DNA from 2 places in the Mycobacteroides immunogenum genome. Region 1 is predicted to be linked to the other one. Evidence: riboswitches for the same ligand, from Rfam matches in the RefSeq annotation. Region 1 holds a riboswitch; the other holds the start of a gene.
The links. Region 1 has a riboswitch for S-adenosylmethionine ahead of ABG82_RS20900 (bifunctional o-acetylhomoserine/o-acetylserine sulfhydrylase). Riboswitches for the same ligand answer to the same signal wherever they lie in the genome.
Positions count from the first base shown of each region.

Region 2: another riboswitch for S-adenosylmethionine. It lies ahead of ABG82_RS03155 (aminotransferase class V-fold PLP-dependent enzyme); the one in region 1 lies ahead of ABG82_RS20900 (bifunctional o-acetylhomoserine/o-acetylserine sulfhydrylase).

Region 1 covers NZ_CP011530.1:4,211,512-4,219,359, forward strand. The annotation lists gene ABG82_RS20895 (NADP-dependent isocitrate dehydrogenase) at 1-1,203, opposite strand, end outside; SAM riboswitch class IV at 1,396-1,542, shown strand; gene ABG82_RS20900 (bifunctional o-acetylhomoserine/o-acetylserine sulfhydrylase) at 1,716-3,044, shown strand; gene metX (homoserine O-acetyltransferase MetX) at 3,092-4,228, shown strand; gene ABG82_RS20910 (class I SAM-dependent methyltransferase) at 4,252-4,989, shown strand; gene ABG82_RS20915 (hypothetical protein) at 5,056-5,724, shown strand; gene ABG82_RS20920 (DUF3017 domain-containing protein) at 5,729-6,046, opposite strand; gene ABG82_RS20925 (bifunctional methylenetetrahydrofolate dehydrogenase/methenyltetrahydrofolate cyclohydrolase) at 6,043-6,888, opposite strand; gene ABG82_RS20930 (nitroreductase family protein) at 6,941-7,591, opposite strand; gene ABG82_RS20935 (NADH:flavin oxidoreductase) at 7,681-7,848, shown strand, end outside.
Region 2 covers NZ_CP011530.1:616,457-624,304, forward strand. The annotation lists gene ABG82_RS03145 (Pls/PosA family non-ribosomal peptide synthetase) at 1-3,273, opposite strand, end outside; gene ABG82_RS03150 (TerC family protein) at 3,359-4,324, opposite strand; SAM riboswitch class IV at 4,580-4,724, shown strand; gene ABG82_RS03155 (aminotransferase class V-fold PLP-dependent enzyme) at 4,757-6,052, shown strand; gene ABG82_RS03160 (flavin-containing monooxygenase) at 6,136-7,725, shown strand; gene ABG82_RS03165 (hypothetical protein) at 7,818-7,848, shown strand, end outside.

The DNA.
Region 1 (7,848 bases):
GAACTGGCCGTGGGTCTTCACGAAATTGATCATCTCCTGGTAAATCCGGGAGAAGGTCGACTCCGGGTTGACGGCCTTGGTGTCCTTGAGCTTGCCGTCGGCGCCGTACATCTTGCCGCCTGCGCGGATCATGGCGGGCATCGAGGCGTCGACGATCACGTCGCTGGGCGAGTGGAAGTTCGAGATGCCCTTGGCCGAGTCCACCATCGCCAGCTCGGGACGGTGCTCATGGCAGGCGTGCAGGTCGCGGATGATCTCCTCGTGCTGCGACGCGGGCAGCGCCTCGATCTTGCTGTACAGGTCGGACATGCCGTTGTTGACGTTGACGCCCAGCTCGTCGAACAGCTCCTGATGCTTGGCGAAGGCGTCCTTGTAGAAGATCTTGACCGCGTGGCCGAACACGATCGGGTGGCTGACCCGCATCATGGTGGCCTTGACGTGCAGGGACAGCATCACGCCGGTCTTGTAGGCGTCCTCGATCTGCTCCTCGTAGAAGTCGCAGAGCGCCTTCTTGCTCATGAACATGCTGTCGATGATGTCGCCCTCGCCCAGCTTGACCTCGGGCTTGAGCACGACGGTCTCGCCGCTCTTGGTGGTCAGCACCATCTTGACCTTGCGGTCGCGGTCCAGCGTCAGCGACTTCTCACCGTGGTAGAAATCGCCCTCCTTCATGGTGGCGACGTGAGTACGCGAGGCCTGCGACCACTTCCCCATGCTGTGCGGGTGCTTGCGGGCGTATTCCTTGACGGCCTTCGGCGCGCGCCGATCCGAGTTTCCTTCGCGCAGAACAGGATTCACGGCACTGCCGAGACACTTGGTGTAACGGGCCTTGATCGCCTGCTCTTCGTCGTTCTTGGGGTCACCGGGGTAGTCGGGCAGCTTGTAGCCCTTGCCCTGCAGTTCCTTGATGGCGGCGAGCAGTTGCGGCACCGATGCGCTGATGTTGGGCAGCTTGATGATGTTGGTCTCGGGCAGCTGCGTCAGCCGGCCCAACTCGGCCAGGTTGTCCGGAACCTGCTGGTCTTCGGGGAGGTATTCGGCGAACTCGGCGAGGATGCGCGCCGCGACCGAGATGTCACTGGTTTGGACATCGATACCGGCCGGTCCGGCGAATGCCCGGATGATCGGCAAGAAGGAGTACGTCGCGAGCAGCGGCGCCTCGTCTGTCAGCGTGTAGATGATGGTCGGCTGCTGCGCACTCATGGTCACTCCCGGCATCGTTGATCGGACTTGTTGGTCGGTCAAAATCTCAGGTACCCCGTGGGTCACACGGGCTCCTATTCAGTATCACGTCGGCTCCGAGCCTAGGCGGGCGGACGGCCTGTGATCGCGCTCCCATACGTGCTTGGACTACCTGGTGGCAACCATTCGGTGAATTGAGATACGCTGCTAATCGGTCATGAGTACCAGCGTCAAGCCCCGGCTCGCTGGTCGGCAACCCTCCAACCGCGGTGGGGTGCCCCGGGTGATGACCAGGTTGAGTAGCCGACTGGCTGTCAGAGGTTGATGACGGAACGGTCGGCCACACGGCAAGCGCGGGTCCGATGGCGGGCCCCGAGAAGACAGGTTGGCCCGATGGAGTATTTGTCACCCGGGGGTAGGTCCCTGCGTTCCTGTTGTCGGTTCCGGTTGTTCTTCGCGCCAGCGGCTCATCAGCACTGTCACTGTTGCCCCCAGCCCTGACCTCCCTACCCGACCACTCCCAGGAGAGCTCCATGACCGATATCGACCGCACCGCCCAGTGGACCTTCGAGACCAAGCAGATCCACGCGGGCCAGTCCGCCGACACGGCGACCAACGCCCGGGCCCTGCCGATCTACCAGACCACCTCTTACGTCTTCAATGACACCGCGCACGCCGCCGCGCTCTTCGGATTGTCCGAAGAAGGCAACATCTACACCCGCATCGGCAACCCCACCCAGGACGTTGTCGAGCAGCGCATCGCCGCCCTGGAAGGCGGGGTGGCGGCGCTGCTGCTGGCATCCGGGCAGGCCGCGGCGACCCTGGCGATCGTGAACATCGCGCAGGCCGGCGACAACATCGTGTCCAGCCCCCGGCTGTACGGCGGCACCTACAACCTGCTGCACTACACCCTGCCGCGCCTGGGCATCTCGACCACCTTCGTCGACGACCCCGACGATCTGGAGTCGTGGCGCAAGGCCATCACCCCGGACACCAAGGCGCTGTTCGCCGAGTCGATCTCCAACCCGCAGAACGACATTCTCGATATCGCGGGCCTGTCCGAGATCGCGCACGCGGCAGGTATCCCCCTGATCGTCGACAACACCGTCGCCACGCCGTACCTGATTCAGCCGCTGGCGCACGGGGCCGACGTAGTGGTGCACTCGGCCACCAAATACCTTGGCGGACACGGCAATGCCATCGGTGGCGTGATCATCGACGGCGGCACGTTCGACTGGACCCAGGGGCGTCATCCCGGGTTCACCACCCCGGATCCGAGCTACCACGGGGTGGTGTTCGCCGACCTGGGCGCGCCCGCCTATGCCCTCAAGGCACGTGTGCAGCTACTGCGCGATCTCGGTCCGGCCATCTCACCGTTCAACGCCTTCCTCATCGCCCAGGGCCTGGAAACATTGAGCCTGCGCGTGGAGCGGCACGTCGCGAACGCACAGCGGGTGGCCGAGTTCCTGGTCAGCCAGCCGGAAGTCACCCGCGTCAACTACGCCGGGCTGCCCACGTCGCCCTGGTACGAGCGCGCGCAGGCCCTGGCCCCCAAGGGTGCCGGTGCCGTGCTCGCTTTCGAACTGGACGGCGGCGTCGAGGCGGCGACCACCTTCATCGATTCGCTGACCCTGCACAGCCAGGTGGCCAACATCGGCGATGTGCGCTCCCTGGTCATCCACCCCGCCACCACCACGCACGGACAGCTTTCGCCCACCGAGCAGGCGGCCTCGGGCGTCACACCGGGACTGGTCCGGTTGGCCGTCGGCATCGAGGGCATCGACGACATCCTGGCCGACCTGGAGTCCGGATTCGCGGCCGTGCGCCGGCTCAAACAACCCGCGGCGGTGGCATCATCGTGACCTTGACCGACGATCTTCGCGCAAGCGGCTCATCCGCCGGCCAGCAGCTGCCGGCGCCCGGCATTGCCCTGCCCCAGGGCGATGAGATCGCCTATGTGCCAATCGGTTCGGTGACGCTGGAAAGCGGTGCCGTGATCGACGACGTGACCGTCGCGGTGCAGAGCTGGGGAGAGCTCTCGCCCCGCCGCGACAACGTGGTCTTCGTCTGCCATGCGCTCACCGCCGATTCTCACGTGGTGGGGCCCGCCGGACCCGAGCACATCACCGGCGGGTGGTGGGAGGGCATCATCGGCCCGGGCGCGGCCATCGACACCAACCATTGGTGTGCCGTCGCCACCAACGTCCTGGGCGGTTGCCGGGGCACCACCGGCCCCACGTCACTCGCCGCTGACGGCAAGCCGTGGGGTTCACGATTCCCCGAGGTATCGGTGCGCGACCAGGTGCACGCCGATGTCGCCGCACTTGCGCAACTGGGTATCACCGAGGTGGCCGCCGTCGTCGGTGGATCGATGGGTGGCGCACGCGCACTGGAATGGGCCGTGACGCACCCGGATTCGGTACGTGCGGCGCTGGTGCTGGCGGTCGGCGCGAGGGCAACCGGCGACCAGATCGGCACGCAGAGCACGCAGATCGCCGCGATCCAGGCCGACCCGGACTGGCAGGGCGGTGACTATCACGGCAGTGGACGCAGCCCCGTTAACGGCCTGAATCTGGCCCGGCGCATCGCACACCTGACCTATCGCGGCGAGGTCGAGCTGGACACCCGGTTCGGCAACAGCCCGCAGGTCGGCCCGGACGGACCCGAGGACCCCTGGGCGGACGGCCGGTACGCGGTGCAGAGCTACCTGGAACATCAGGGCAACAAGTTCATTCGGCGCTTCGACGCGGGCAGCTACGTCATCCTGACCGAATCGCTCAACCGCCACGATGTGGGCCGCGGCCGTGGAGGCGTCGAGAAGGCGTTGAAGAGCTGCCCGGTCCCCGTCGTGGTCGGCGGCATCACCTCCGATCGGCTGTACCCGTTGCGACTGCAGGAGGAATTAGCGGACCTGCTGCCGGGTTGTACCGGCTTGCGGGTGGTTGAGTCTGTGCACGGCCATGACGCGTTCCTCATCGAGTTCGATGCGGTGAGCGAGCTGGTGCGGGAGACGCTCGCACTGGCCAAGGCAACACAGGCTTCGTAAACACCGGACCAGAGGGAGCGCGAATGCCGGACGCACAAGCAGAACCATCGCTGTCGTTCGGTTCGCAGGCAGCCGCCTACGAACGAGGCCGGCCCTCGTATCCACCCGAGGCAATCGATTGGCTGCTGCCGCCCGGAGCGCACGATGTCCTGGATCTGGGCGCAGGCACCGGCAAGCTGACCACCCGCCTGGTGGAGCGCGGACTCAATGTCGTCGCGGTCGATCCCCTCGCCGAAATGCTTGAGGTGCTGAGCAATTCGCTGCCCGATACCCCCGCGCTACTGGGCACCGCCGAAGAGATTCCACTGCCCGACAACAGCGTGGATGCCGTGCTGGTGGCGCAGGCCTGGCATTGGGTGGACCCCGAGCGCGCCATCCCCGAGGTGGCACGAGTACTCCGCCCGGGCGGGCGACTGGGCCTGGTGTGGAATGTGCGCGACGAACGCCTGGGCTGGGTGTCGGACCTGGGGCACATCATCGGCCATGAGAACGCGTCGGACTCGGCCGACATCCAGGAGCTTCCCGCACCGTTCACAGCGCAAGAGCGCCACCAGGTGGAGTGGACGAGTTACCTTACCCCGCAAGCACTTCTAGATATGGTGGCCTCACGCAGCTACTGCATCACCGCCCCCGAGGCCGCCCGGAAGAAGACCCTGCAGCAGGTTCGCGAGCTGCTTGCCACCCATCCCGCGCTGGCACAGTCGACGGGTCTTGCGCTGCCCTACGTGACGGTGAGCATCCGGGCGACCCTGAATCACTGAACGGGTGCCTCAATTCACAGGGTTCTTCCCAAGACGCGCGCGCCCCGGTGCCGCTACGGTGTACCCGTGCATACGGATCGCCGCCTGCTGGCAGCCCTCTTTGTCACCACCACGCTCCTGACCCCGGCACTCGCCAGCTGTGGCTCCAACGGGTCACCCTCCGAGGCTCCGAGTGCGTCCGAGCCCACCTCGAGCAGTGCGCCTGCCGAGCGGCATACCCGCCAGTTCATCCCCGACCTGGGCATCTACATCAGCACACCCAATGACTGGGTGTCCTTCGCCGACGGGGTGCACAACAACAAGGGACTGGTCACCTACCAGGTCCGGCCGAAGTGGGAATCATCGGAGCTGGCCCAGTACGTGCGGATCCGCAAGCTGGCACCGTCCGATGACGCCCCCGAGGTGAAGGGCTGGCTGGCCGCATCCAACGCCGACGCGGTGAGCGACTTCGTCAAGACCCGCAAGTCGAAAGTCACTGCGGACAAACGAGACTCATGGGATGGCCCCAATCTGCCCGGCGCCTCGGCCAGCCTGGAGCTGGAGAAGCCACCGGCCGCCGAGGGCAAGCCACCGGTAGCCGCCACGCCAAAGATCTACGTGGCCTTCGTGGGGCAAGGCGATCAGCGTTGGCAGATCGCCACCACCAATGTGGTCGGCGCCAACAGCGAACCGTCCGAGCAGTTCCTGGGCGAGCAGGCCGACTCCATCGCGCGGTCGGTGCAGCTGCTCAAGTAGCGCCCTAGCCGGTACCCAGCGGATCGATGGTCAACGCAAGGTAGACCATCGCCGCCGCGACGGCACCGAGAGCCCCCACATCAAAGGTCTTGCTGCGCACCGCAAGTAGGCCCGCGGTCTCGTCGGTAAGCACCAGGCGCATCGCCGCCGCGATACCGACGGCGATGCCGACCACCAACGCACCGCGCCGCCAGCGGTCGGCGATCACCAAACCCAACGCCACCAGAAAAACCGCTGACACCACCAGAATCGGCCACTGTTCACGGGCAAATCGGCGGACGGCATCCAACGCGTCGCCGAACAGGTCCCGGGTAGTGGTCACGAACGCTCCGCTCGCTCGATCACGTTGGTGAGCAAGAAGGCTCGGGTCAGCGGCCCGACCCCACCGGGGTTGGGCGAGACGTACCCGGCGACATCCCAGACATCCTCGGCCACGTCGCCGGTCAACTTGTCGTCGACCCGGCTCACGCCCACGTCGATCACCGCGGCGCCCGGCTTGACCATGTCGGCGGTCACCATGTGCGGCACGCCGGCGGCGGCCACGATGATGTCGGCCTGCCGGGTCAGCGCGGCCAGGTCACGGGTTCCGGTGTGGCACAGGGTGACTGTCGCATTCTCCGAGCGCCGGGTGAGCAGCAGCCCCAGGGGACGCCCCACCGTGACGCCACGGCCGATCACCACCACATGTGCGCCGTCGAGTGCGACGTCGTAGCGACGCAGCAGATAGACGATGCCCCGCGGCGTGCACGGAAGCGGCGCTTCCTTGCCCAGTACCAGCCGCCCCAGGTTCGTCGGGTGCAGCCCGTCGGCGTCCTTGTCGGGATCGATGCGCTCCAGCGCCTCGTTCTCGTCGAGATGCTTGGGCAACGGCAGCTGCACGATGTAGCCCGTGCAATCCGGGTTGGCGTTCAGCTCGTCGATGGTGGCGCACAGCGTGGCCTGGTCGATATCGGCGGGCAGATCGCGGCGGATCGAGTTGAGGCCCACCTTGGCGCAGTCCGCGTGCTTGCCACGCACATAGGCGTGCGAGCCCGGGTCGTCACCCACCAGGATGGTGCCCAGCCCCGGTGTCTTGCCCGCCGCCTTCAGCGCCGCGGCGCGGGTGGCCAGCTCCACAAAAATCTCATCGCGGGTGGCCTTGCCGTCAAGTCGAGTCGCCGTCACACGCCCAGTATTCCTGGGCCTACAGCTCTTCGCGCAAGCGGCTCATCGCCCCTCACCACGTGTCCCAGTGCAGGACGTCGGCGAGCGGCTGACGCTTGGCGAGCTGGAAGTCGGTGCCGACGGTGTACGCGATGGGGAACAGCCCACCCTGGGTGATCTTGTCGAACGGGATACCCAGGATGTCCGCGGTGCGCTTCTCACCGTCGTCCATCAGGTGCAATGTCGTCCAGGCCGACCCCAGACCGCGGTTACGCGCGGCAAGCATGAAGCTCCACACCGCGGGGAGCAGCGATCCCCACGACGATGCCGCACCCACCACCGGCAGATTGTCGAGGCGTCCCTCGATGCAGGGAATGAGGAACAGCGGCGAGCGCTCGAAGTTCTCGGCGAGGTAGCCGGCCGAATCCACGACCTTTGCCTTGCGCTCTGCCCGAGAATCACCTTCGGCGTAGGTGGCGCCCGCGCCCTTGGCGTACTTGTTCCAGCCCTCGCGGTAGATGTCGGCGATCGCCTTCTTCTTGCCGGCGTCCTCCACGATCACCCAGTGCCAGCCCTGATGGTTGGAACCGGTCGGTGCCTGCAGCGCGATATTCAGGCATTCCTCGACAACCGCGCGCTCGACGGGCTTGTCGAAATCCAGGCGCTTGCGCACCGAACGGGTGGTGGTCAGAACTTCGTCGGCCGACAAATTCAGGGAGGTCATACGACGAACGTACATCCACCGCGCGTGCCGAAAAGTAGGAGTCCACATCCAGAATCTGTCGCCCGTCGTCGCGGCGTAATGTCCCGCCCATGGGCAGTGACGCCGCTGGAGTTCCCGACGTGTTGGCGCCCGCGCGACTCGGCCCCATCACCCTGCGCAACCGGACAATCAAGGCCGCCACGTTCGAGGCCGCCTCCCCCGACGCCTTCGTGACCGACGATCTCATCGAATATCACCGCAAACCCGCACTCGGCGGG
Region 2 (7,848 bases), 2.0 Mb from region 1:
GAAGGTGAGGGCGGAATCCGCGCCATCGGCCTTGCGGCGCAACCGCTTCGGTGGACTACCGATCCACGAAGATCCCGACTTGGCCTTGTGCGGGGTGGCGGAGAGGACCGCGACCAGTGCGTCGTTGGGCACCTTGCGCCCCGGCTGGGTGATCCCGGAGTTCCCGAGGAATGCGCGTTTGCCGATCCGGGCCTTGGCGATGTGGATCCAGCCGCCACCCAACTCGTAGGACGCGACCATCGTGTCGTCGGCCAGGAACGCGCCGTCGTCGACCTCGGTGAACTTCGGCACCAGTAGCGCCGTCGAGATCTCGGTGTCCTTACCGATTTTCGCGCCCAGGATGCGCAGCCACCACGGGGTCAGCTGGCTGGCGTAGATCGGGAACAGATAGTTGCGGGCGGCGTCCATCAGACGCTCGGTGGCCCAGAGCTGCCACCCCTGCCGGCTGCGCACGGGGTGGTAGCCCTCGTGTACGCCGAGCGATAACAGCCGCACCAGCACGACCGTGATGGTGGCGTAGACGATCACGCTGACCAGCGCCGCCGCCGGCGTCCAGACAAGCGCGGGCACTACGGCCGCACAGATGGTGGCGGCGTCCCGGATGCCATAGGCGACCACGGCCAGCCCGGCCGCCAGTGCCAGCAGCGGAAGCCCGCCCAGCAGAATCGATGTCAGCCCATAGATCGGGACCCACTGTCCGGCACGGGGCGGGCGGTAGTCGGGCCAGGGGTGGCGGGCCTTACCGGATTTGACGGCCGGCGAGCCCTTCCAGTACTGGCCGTTCTTGACCCGGCCGACCACGCCCGAAGCTGGTGCGACATCGGCATTCTTGCCGACGACCGCTCCCGGAAGCAGAGTGGTGCGGGCGCCGACGGTGGCGTCGTCGCCGATGACGATGGGGCCGACGTGGAATTTGTCGCCGTCAACCCAGTGCCCGGAGAGGTCCACCTCTGGTTCGACCGAACTGCGGTCGCCCAGCTCCAGCCAGCCGGTGACCGGTGGCGAGGAATGCAGGTCCACGCCATTGCCCACGCGTGCACCCAGCGCTCTGGCGTAGTAGACCATCCACGGTGCGCCGGAAAGGTTCTCGGCGCCGCTGGCGGTGGCGAGCCGGTCCGCGATCCAGACCCGCAGGTGCACGCTGCCGCCGCGCTCATAAGTGCCGGGCTTGACGCCGGACAGCAGCAGCCGGGCGCCGAGGACGGTGATGCTCATCCGGCCCAGCGGAGTGATGAACAAGATGAAGGCCGCCAGCAGGACCCACCAATTGACCGTCACCAGCCAGGGCACCTTGCTGAACATCGCGAACACGTTGTTGGCCAGGGCAAGCCATGTCGCCCACTGCAGACCCGTCAGGGTGGTGAGCGGAACAGTGGCGAGCAACTGGGCCAATTCGGTAAGGCGCGGCACCGGTTTGACGACTCGGGGTTCTACCTCGGCGGGGGGAGCCAGCTCGTCCAGGAACGTGGCCAATGAGCCGAGCCTCGGTTGGTCGTACAGGTTGGCGACGGTCACCTGCGGATAGCGTTGCCGCAGCGCCGCGACCAGCTGGGCCGCGGAGAGCGATCCACCGCCGAGCGCGAAGAAGTCGGCTTCGGGGCCGTCGATCGGTGCGGCCAGGATGTCCCGCCACAGGTCGGCGAGCCAGCCCATGGTGCCGCCCAGTTCGGGTGCGTCGTCATCGGCGCCGGCCCCCGGCGGTGGCCAGGGTAGCGCGTTACGGTCGACCTTTCCGGATGTGCGCGTGGGCAATTCATCCAATTTGACCAGTCGGGGTACCAGTGCGGCGGGAAGCGATTCGGCCAGGCTCGCACGGGCCGCGGCAATGTCGAAGTTGGGGTCGGCGCTGGCGATGTAGCCCACCAGCAGCGGGGTGCCGCTGGCGGTCTTGCGCACCGCGGCCGCACCCCCGCTCACGCCGGGCAGGTTGACCAGGGCGGCGTCCACCTCGCCCAGCTCGATGCGGCGCCCGCCCACCTTCACCTGGTCGTCGGCGCGGCCCTGGAAGTACAACCCGTCGGGTTCCAAGCGGACCAGGTCGCCGCTTCGATAGGCCCGTGACCAACCCAAAGTGTCAAGGGGAGCGTATTTTTCGGCGTCCTTCTCGGGATCCAGATACCGGGCCAGGCCGACACCGCCGATGACCAACTCGCCGGCCTCGCCGTAACCGACCTGGTTGCCCTGCGCGTCCACGACCGCCAGATCCCACCCGGGTAGCGGCAGTCCGATGCTGACGGGACTCACTCCGTCGAGTCGGGCCGCGCATGCCACCACCGTCGCCTCGGTGGGACCATAGGTGTTCCACACCTCGCGCGCCGCGCCGTCTTCGCCGGTGGCCAGCCGTTCGGCCAGGTCGGGCGGGCATGCCTCACCGCCGAAAATCAGCAGCCGTACCGCTTCCAGCGCCTCCGCGGGCCACAACGCGGCCAGGGTGGGCACCGTGGAGACCACGGTGACATCGCGCGAGACCAGCCACGGCCCCAGATCCATGCCGCTACGCACCAGCGAGCGCGGTGCCGGTACCAGGCAGGCTCCATACCGCCATGCCAGCCACATCTCTTCGCAGGAAGCGTCGAAAGCCACCGATAGTCCGGCGAGCACTCGATCATCCGGCCCGATCGGGTTGTCCTGCAAGAACATTTGTGCCTCGGCGTCGACAAACGCGGCGGCGTTACGGTGCGTCACCGCGACGCCCTTGGGCGTACCGGTGGAACCCGAGGTGAAGATGATCCACGCGTCATCGCGGGGCGTCGGTTTGGTGGCCCGCCAGCCTCGCGACGAGCCGGGGCCGCGCACCAGCCCACCGGGAGTTATCACGGCCGCGACCTGCGCCTCGCCGAACACCAGCGCGGCGCGCTCGTCGGGGTCGTCGGCGTCGACGGGAACGTATGCCGCCCCCGCCGCCAGGGTGGCGAGGATCGCCACGTATAGCGAGTAGCTGCCCGAGGGCATCCGGATGCCGACACGATCGCCCCGGCCGATACCGCGGCTGCCCAGCCACTCCACGCTGGCTTCCACGTCGACAATCAGCTCGGAATAGGTGAGCTGAATGGTGCCGTCGTCGATGGCCGGTGCGTCGGGATGCTCCGCGGCAGTCGAGTAGAGGATGTCGATCAGGGTGCGCGCAGGTGGCGCCGACCTACCGAGGAGATATTGCGGAGGTACCGGGTGGCCCGGGGCTTCCTGGACGACGGGTTGAGGCGCGTGCTGAGGCGCCGGGTCCGGTGCCTCCTCGTGCGCGCGGCTCGTGGGTGACTCGTCGGGGCCGGTCACGCTGCTCCTCGTAATTTCCGCGATCGGATGGGCTGCCGCAGCGAAGCCTATCGGTCCGGCTGCGGCGCGGCTCGTTGCCGCGCGGCTATGGGGCCGCGCGCCTGGTCTTGTACAGGCTGGCAACGGTGGTGATGAGCAGCGTCACCACGATCACCCCGAGACTTGCCAGTGTGGGGATCTCGGGCACGTGCACCGGTTCGCCGCCATTGATGAAGGGCAGTTCGTTCTCATGCAGGGCGTGCAGGATCAGTTTGATGCCGATGAAGAACAGGATGAACGCCAATCCCTGCGATAGGTACACCAAGCGCTTGAGCATGTCGCCGAGCAGGAAGTACAGCTGACGCAGCCCCATCAGGGCGAAGACATTGGCAGTGAATACCAGGTAGGGCTCTTTGGTGAGTCCGTAGATGGCCGGGATCGAGTCGAGGGCGAACAGCAGGTCGGTGGTGCCCAGCGCGACGATCACCAGGAACATCGGCGTCATCAGCCGCTTTCCGTTTTCCCGGACCCACAGCCGCAGCCCGTCCCACTTGTCGGTGGTGCGCAGGTGCTTGCGGGCGAATTGCACCACGGCGTTGTCGGCATCGTCGTCGTGTTCGGTATCGCGGGCCAGATTGATCGCGGTGTACACCAGGAACGCCCCGAAAAGGTAAAAGATCCAGGTGAACTGCTCGATGGCGACGGCGCCCAGCGCGATGAAAATACCGCGGAAGATCAGAGCCAGGATGATGCCGACCAGCAGGGCCTCTTGCTGATAGACCCTCGGCACTTTGAAGCTGGCCATGATGATCAAGAAGATGAACAGGTTGTCTACCGACAGGCTGTATTCGGTGAGCCAGCCCGCATAGAACTCCAGCCCGTATTGGCCGCCGTGGAAGAGCCATACCCACAGCCCGAAGGCCAGTGCCAGTCCCACATAGATGCTGAGTGCGATGGCGGTTTCACGGGTCGAGGGCTCGTGGGGCCGTCGGCCGATCACCACGACGTCGATCAGCAGGATCGCGACCGTGACGGCCAGCGTGATGATCCACTCGAGCTGAGATACCTGCATTACTGAACCTCCGGTCGCCAAAACGCCGGAGGTCTCTTCCGCCGGCAGGTCACCGGCCCGCGGCACCGACCGGACCATCATTGGCCGATGTGATGACGACACCGCAGCGAAGGAATACTCCCCTCCGTTGCCCAGTGTGCCCTATGGGCACCGCGACCGGAAATCGAGACAGGTCGCCAACCTGGCGCCGAGCATTTCAATCACCGTGCGCAATGCGCTTGACGCTGGCGGCGGCCCGCGGGCACACTGCGCTCAGGTCATGAGAACCAGCGATAAGCCCTGGCTAGCTGGTCGGCAACCCTCCTCCATGCCGTTCGCCTGCACGCGAGCGGCGCATCCACGGCGGGGTGCTCCAGGTGACGACCTGGCCGCGCGCGACCGTGCGCGGCAAGCGTGGACTCGCCGGGCGGGTCCGGTGAGATGGGATGTCACATGTCAGTGTCCGCACAATCAGGGTTTGAGCAGCCGGCCGCGCAGGTAGTGGGAGCCGATACCAAAGTTCCACTGGCCCAAGGCGGCTGGATTCGGTATGCCAATTTCGATTACGCCGCCAGCGCGCCCGCGCTCAGTGATGTCGCGGCCCGCGTCACCGCGTTGCTGCCGTACTACGCCAGCGTGCATCGGGGTGCGGGCTATGCCTCACGCGTGTGCACGAAGCTCTACGAGGGCGCTCGGGAAACCGTCGCGCGTTTCGTTGGTGCCGCAGACGGCCAGCACGTGATCTTCACGCGCAACACCACCGATTCACTCAATCTGCTGGCGTCTGCCGTACCGGGAGAGGTGGTGGTGCTCGATATCGAGCACCACGCAAACCTGTTGACCTGGCAGCGATATGGCGCTCGCGTGGTGGCGCATCGAGCTACCGTCGCGGACACCGTGGCCGCGCTGGACCAGGAGTTGGCGCGGCGGCCCGCCGCACTCTTGGCGGTCACCGGTGCCTCCAATGTCACCGGTGAGGTGCTGCCGCTAGCCGAACTGGCGGCCGTGGCCCACCGCAACGGGGCGCGGATCGCCGTGGACGGGGCGCAGCTGGCACCCCACCGCCGAATAGATCTTGCCGCTGACGGAATCGACTATCTGGCGTTTTCCGGGCACAAGCTCTACGCGCCGTTCGGCGCCGGAGTCCTCGTGGGGCAGGCCGATTGGCTCGATGCCGCCACGCCCTATCTCGCGGGGGGCGGCGCGGTCCGCGATGTGGATATCGATGGGGCCGATTGGTTCACCGGCCCGCAGCGGCATGAGGCGGGTACCCCCAATGTGGTTGGCGTGGCCGCGGTGGCCGCTGCGTGTGAGGCGTTGACCGCCCTCGGCGATGTGGGACAGGCCGAGGAAGCGCTCACGGCACAGCTGCGAGAAGGGCTCGGTGGGATTGAAGGCGTTGACACTCTGCGCATTTGGGAGGGTGATCGTGACGGGCTGGGCATCGTGTCCTTTACCGTCGCCGGCTATACGCCGTCGGTGGTCGCCGCCTATCTGTCGGCTGAGCACGGTATCGGGCTGCGTGACGGGCGATTCTGCGCGCACCCGCTGTTGGCCAGGCTGGGCGCGCCGGGTGGTGCGCTGCGCGCCAGCATCGGGCTGGGAACCACCGCCGGCGACATCACCCGCCTCATCGGCGCGATCACCGAGCTTGTCGAGCGCGGGCCGGCCCTGACCTACACCGAGCGCGACGGGCAGGTCGGGCCGCTGGACGATCCGCGCCCACTGCCGGACTTCCTGGCGGCATGATTGCGCATTCCGCATATCCGTAACTATTAATACGTGTTACTTTCAGTCCGACACATAACGGGTCGGACTGACAAGGACGTCGTATGACTAGTGCGCGTGTGCAAGGTGGAGTGGCCAACCAGCCCGGACCGGGTGTGCCCGACCATGAGGTCGTGATCATCGGGGCCGGTTTCGGGGGCATCGGAGCCGCGGTGGAACTGATCAAAAGAGGAATCCACGACTTCGTGATCCTGGAAAAGTGGGGTGCTGCCGGTGGTACCTGGCACGCCAACAAATACCCGGGGGTGGCGGTCGACATCCCGACCTTCATTTACAGCTTCTCCTACGATCAGAAGACCACCTGGTCCAAGTTCTTCACCCCGGGCGACGAGCTCGAGCAGTACGCCAATGAACTCGTCGATAAGCATGAGCTGCGCGACAGAATCCGATTCAACACACGCGTCGTACGTCAGGAATTTGATGAGTCCCAAAATATTTGGGTACTCACGCTGGAGGACGACAGTGTCATCACCGGTCGGCATGTAATAGCCGCGACCGGCGGGCTCGAGCAACCCAAGCTCCCCGAGATTGACGGGATCGACTCCTACAAGGGAGTTTTGATGCATACCGCGCTCTGGGACAAGGATGTTCAGCTCGCCGGCAAGCGGGTGGCTGTAATCGGAACCGGCGCCACCTCACTGCAGATGGTTCCGGAAATCGCTCCAGAAGTCGGCCATCTCACCGTGTTTCAGCGCACCCCCATCTATGTGGGGCCCAAACCCGACTGGAAGTACAACAGCTTCTGGCGGGCGCTTTTCGGGTTCCCGGGGGTGGCCAAGGGCATCCGGTATGCCATCAACCTCAGTACCGCGTACATCCCGGATGCCGTCTTCAGGATCGATTCCAAGTACGCCGAATCCGCCTCGATGGCCCTGGCCAACAGGATTCGGTCTTGGATGCGCACCCAAGTGGACGACCCGGTAACCCGGGAGAAGCTATTGCCCTACTACGGATTCGGCTGCAAGCGCCCCTCGTTCTCCAACACCTATCTCAAGACCTTCAACCGCCCAAATGTGGCCTTGGTGACCGAGCCGATCGAGCGCATCACGGAGAAGGGATTGCTGACAGCGGACGGGACCGAGCACGAAGTAGACGTGCTGATCTGCGCCACCGGGTTCGCCATCTGGGATCACATGCCGGCTTTCCCGACCACGGGACGGCGTGGCAAGGACCTCAAGCGGTTCTTTCAGGAGAATCGCTACCAGGCATATCAGGGTGTCTCGATTCCCGATTACCCGAACTTCTTTCTGGTGCTGGGTCCCTACGGGTATGTGTTCGGCCCGTATCACATGCTCATCGAGTCGACCACGACGCACGCGGCCCGCGTCATCGCAGAGACTAAGAAACGAGGGGCAACCACCGCAGAGGTGAAGCCGGAAGTGCATGACGCGTACTTCCACAAGATGCATGAGCGCAACAAGAATCATCTGTGGCTTTCCCCCGCATGCTCAACGGCCAATACCTACTACATCGACAACCACGGCGATTCCCCCTTCCGTCCGGGCGGTTTCGGCGAGATGTACTTCCACAACAAGTACTTCCGGCTGGACAACTACAGCTATGGCACCGAGACGGTCACGCCTGTTGCGAAAGCAGCGCGCCGGCGCAAGCGCAACAAAGAAGTCGTGGGATGAGACTGTTGGCCCCGCCGGCCTGATCGGGGTTGATCCGCTCATCAGGAATTCAACGATGGCCCTCACGGGTTCTCGCAGGTACCGTTGCGTTTGTGTCGACACAACAGGAAACGTTTCGGGTCT